One region of the Planctobacterium sp. R6 genome, then DNA from elsewhere that is predicted to be linked to it. Evidence: predicted binding sites of a transcription regulator. Region 1 holds the regulator's gene; the other holds the start of a gene.
What was found. Region 1 encodes FNR, which switches genes on or off when oxygen is low (the NO sensors DNR and NnrR bind a similar motif). Its sites were predicted from a motif close to TTGATCTAGATCAA; they were not measured.

Region 1 (2,409 bases):
ACTTTGCCTGGGCTTTGGGTTACAATTTGCTGGTACTGCCTTTTGCAGTCAGTGGATTACTTCCCCCCTGGGGTGCGGTCATCGGCATGTCGCTAAGTTCGCTAATTGTGACCTTTAACTCGCTTCGTATTAATACACAAAAAGACAAGTAACATGAGCATTATTTACGTATTGATTCCTTTAGCTATCATTCTGGTACTTGTCGCAATCGCAATCTTTTTTTGGGCGGTACGCAGCGAACAGTTCAAAGACCTTGAGCGTCATGGACACAGTATCTTGTTTGATGATGACGTAAAAGACGCTTCCAAAGCTAAACCTAAGCCACCCAAAGAAAAATAGTCTGCTCGTGAACGATCTATTTGCCGCGTTTTTAATCGGGATTGCCGGGAGCGTGCATTGCGGAGCAATGTGTGGTGGGGTTATTGCTGGCTTGAGTTACGCCATTCCGCCTGAAAAACCGCTGTTACCCTATGCGTTAAGCTACAATCTGGGCAGGATATTCAGTTACAGCCTGGCGGGGTTTATTGCCGGGGCACTGGGCCAGATATTCAGTCACCAGATAGCCAGTGGTGTGGTGGTATTGAAGTTAATCAGTGGTGTATTTTTATTGTTGCTGGGGGCTTATATCGGCAACTGGTGGCGCCTGCTGACCCGGTTGGAATCATTCGGAGCCCTGTTCTGGCGCAGGATATCGCCATTCGCCAGGCGATTTGTGCCGTTTAAACACCCGATATCCGCCCTGCCCTATGGGTTAATCTGGGGTTGGTTACCGTGTGGCCTGGTTTATTCAACGTTGGCCTGGAGTATCGCCAGCGGTAGTGCCACTGCCAGTGCGCTACAGATGGCAGCCTTCGGCTTAGGCACGCTACCGGCAACCTTATTACTGGCCTTTTCCAGTAATGAACTGCTTAACTTCACCAAATCCCCCAGAGTACGGCAAATCATCGCTATCGCATTACTTTGCTATGGGGCGTTTACCATTGCACAAGCCCTGTCCCATCATTTATAGTAACGATTCAGCGCGAAAAGGGATTGTATTATTCAATGGTAAGTCAAGCTCGTTATCCTCTTCACTGTCAAAACTGTAGCTTCAGTCAGTTGTGCCTGCCCTTTAATTTAAGCAACAACGAAATGGATAAACTGGACGACATCATCCAGCGCAAGAAACCCATCCAAAAAGGTGAAAGACTTTTTGAAACTGGTGACAAACTGAAGGCGCTTTACGCGGTTCGTTCCGGCTCCTTTAAATCATATGCCATCAGCCAAAACGGCGAAGAGCAGATTACGGCATTTCATTTACCCGGCGAAGTTATTGGCTTCGACAGTATGTCTGAAGAGGCCCACCAAACCGTTACTCAGGCGTTGGAAACCTCGATGGTTTGTGAGATCCCATTTGCCACACTGGATAAACTGTCTGATGAGTTACCCGCGTTAAGAAAGCAACTTATGCGGCTCATGAGCGCTGAAATTAAGCAAGATCAACAGATGTTTATGCTGCTCAATCAGCGCACGGCTGAAGAGCGCTTAGCTTACTTTTTACATTCGCTGTCGCTGCGCTTTAATCAACGGGGGTTTTCCGCCAATCAGTTTCGGCTCACCATGACCCGCAGTGAAATTGGCAATTTGTTAGGGTTAACGGTTGAAACCATCTCGCGACTATTGTCAAAATTCAACAAGGAAGGAGTTTTAACGGTGGATGGCAAACTAATCAACATCAATAACCCGGCAATTCTGGAAGAAAAGAGCAAAACCTTTGCCCCCGAATGCCGCTAACCGGCAAATTCTTTTTGCAGGTTCTTTGATCTATAACAATAGATAAACTGGCAAAACTTTGATGCTGTTCTTACACTTATAATGTTCTTTTCACCAATTGGGACAATGCTATGAGTGGCTTTAATAAAATTTTAGCAGTGGTTGATCCAACCGAAGAGCAGCAAAAATCACTGGCCCGGGCACTGGAACTGGCCAATAAATGTAATGGTAAGGTGACTGCCTTTCTGTCTATTTACGACTTTTCCTATGATATGACCACCATGTTATCTGTCGAAGAGCGCGAGATCATGCGCCAGGCAGTGGTAGATGACCGTACTGAATGGTTGGTGCAATTAATTGAACAACAACCCAATGCCCATGATATCCACGTGGATGTCAAAGTCGTTTGGCACAATCGTCCCTACGAAAGCATTATCGTAGAAGCCATTGCAGAAAATTACGACCTGATTGTCAAAGGCACACAACAACACGATACCCTAAAATCCGTTATATTTACCCCCACTGACTGGCACCTGCTTCGTAAATCACCCAAATCGGTATTACTGGTTAAGGATCACGCCTGGCCTGAAAATGGGGCCATTATTGGCGCGGTAAATGTCGGTAGCGAGGACGAAGCACACATTTCCCTGAACAATC
Region 2 (2,409 bases), on a different contig from region 1:
TTATTCAATGTACAGATTTATTAAATAACAGGCATAAAAAAAGCGTCCAATTGGACGCTTTTAGGACGCTGATTAAGGCGTATTATTTCTTAATTGGTGTAAATGGACGTTGTGCTTCACCGGTATAAAGCTGACGAGGACGACCGATTTTTTGACCTTCCTGACCCAGCATTTCATGCCAGTGAGAGATCCAACCAACGGTTCTGGCCAGAGCAAAAATACAGGTAAACATATTGGTAGGAATACCAATTGCTTTCAGGATAATACCTGAGTAAAAATCGACGTTCGGGAACAATTTCTTGGATGCGAAATACTCGTCCTCAAGCGCGATTTTTTCAAGCTCCATAGCCACTTGTAACAAGGGATCTTTCACGTCCAGTTCTGCCAATACTTCGTGGCAGCTCTCTCGCATCACTGTTGCACGTGGGTCATAGTTTTTATAAACCCGGTGACCGAAGCCCATCAGTCGGAACGGGTCGTTCTTGTCTTTTGCTTTTGCGATAAACTCAGGAATGCGCTCTACAGAACCAATTTTCTCTAACATGTTCAAACAGGCTTCATTCGCACCACCGTGAGCAGGACCCCACAATGAGGCTACGCCGGCTGCGATACAGGCGTAAGGATTAGCACCTGAAGAGCCCGCCAGACGAACGGTAGAGGTTGATGCGTTTTGCTCGTGATCCGCGTGCAGGGTAAAAATACGATCAACAGCTCTGGCAACGGCCGGCGTCACTTTGTATTCTTCTGCAGGTACGGAGAACATCATGTTCAGGAAGTTCTCAGCGTAGGACAGGTCATTACGGGGGTAAACGAAAGGCTGACCGATGTTGTATTTGTATGCCATTGCTACCAGGGTTGGCATCTTAGCTACCAGTCGATAGGCACTGCGCAGACGTTTATCCGGGTCACTCACGTCAAGATCATCGTGATAAAACGAAGACATGGCACCGACCGTACCACATAACATCGCCATAGGGTGCGCATCAGGGCGGAAACCGTGGAAGAAATTGTTCATGGTTTCATGAACCATGGTATGACGGGTTATTGTGGATTTAAAGTTCGCGTAGGTCGCGGCATCCGGCGCTTCGCCGTGTAAAAGCATGTAGCAAACTTCAAGGTAATCTGCGTCGCGAGCCAACTCTTCGATGGAATAACCTCTGTGTAATAGCACACCTTTTTCACCATCAATAAAGGTAATTGATGATTCGCATGAGCCAGTTGCCATAAAACCTGGGTCGAAAGTGAAATGCCCGATTGAACCCAATTTTCTTACATCTATAACTGGGTTGCCGGCTGTGCCCGTGAGTACGGGGAGTTCTATTTCTTTATCACCAACTTTTAATATGGCTGAATCAGCTGCCATAAAAATTCTCCTTTCGAATGTTCTAGGGGGGTGCTCATTGATTCGTCAAAAATGGACGAGGCTTGTAAAGTAGACGGTAGTTTTACTTTATCCTGATAGTATAAGTCAATTTTAATGCGTATTTCATCGGTAAGTATGCATATTTCTGAAACTTTGATCACATTGCTCAAAATTTTTACAATCACGTCTTTGATCCGTAACAAAAATTGTATTTCCTGAATCCCAAAGATATACTTCAGTGCGAAAACGTAAATCTGCCAGACAGGCGAAGTTATTGGTCTGCAAGCATATTTCGTTAATAAAATGTAAATAATCCAATTTAAAATACATACGTATGTAAATTGTGATGACATTCAAGGTGGGATACTCACTTGTTACAGTTGTTACAAAAGAGTTAACACACAAACATTCCAGGTTGGCGACAAATCGTGAATAAACAAAGACCCGTAAATTTAGAACTTAATACGATTAGTTTTCCCCCATCAGCTCTGGTTTCAATTTTACACCGTGTAACAGGTGTTGCTTTGTTCTTCGCACTGTTACTGGTAATTGGAGCATGGGCTAGTTCATTAACTTCAGCTGAAAGCTTTGCCTCTGTCACTGAATTGATGAATGGCGTTATTGGTAAGTTATTGGTTATCGGCACAGTGTCAGCATTGACTTATCATATTCTTGGCGGTGTCCGTCATATGTTTATGGATATGGGACATTTCGAAGAATTAGAGTCAGGTAATAACAGTGCTAAATTTATTATTGGCCTGTGGATAGCGCTGACTGTCGTGATGGGAGTAGTGATATGGTAACTAATCAGGCAAGTATCAAAAGAGATGGTGTGCAAGATTTCGTCTCTTTGCGTACCACCGCAATCGTAATTTTGGCATACAGCATATTTATGCTGTGGTTTTTCGTTTCTACACCGACGGTGACCTACGAGGTCTGGTCTGGTTTGTTCTCCAATCTGGCTGTGAAAGTATTCACGCTTGCTGCACTGGTTTCCGTGATGATCCACGTGCGTATCGGTTTGTGGCAGGTGTTAACTGACTATG

Region 2: the regulator FNR is predicted to act here: its motif matches at 1,553-1,566, upstream of gltA (citrate synthase).

The regions. Positions count from the first base shown of each region.
Region 1 covers NZ_JBVTQY010000030.1:5,013-7,421, reverse strand. The annotation lists gene AC0J20_RS16845 (heavy metal translocating P-type ATPase) at 1-152, shown strand, start outside; gene ccoS (cbb3-type cytochrome oxidase assembly protein CcoS) at 154-339, shown strand; gene AC0J20_RS16835 (sulfite exporter TauE/SafE family protein) at 347-1,009, shown strand; gene fnr (fumarate/nitrate reduction transcriptional regulator Fnr) at 1,045-1,773, shown strand; gene uspE (universal stress protein UspE) at 1,884-2,409, shown strand, end outside.
Region 2 covers NZ_JBVTQY010000010.1:31,802-34,210, forward strand. The annotation lists gene gltA (citrate synthase) at 83-1,363, opposite strand; gene sdhC (succinate dehydrogenase, cytochrome b556 subunit) at 1,792-2,166, shown strand; gene sdhD (succinate dehydrogenase, hydrophobic membrane anchor protein) at 2,160-2,409, shown strand, end outside.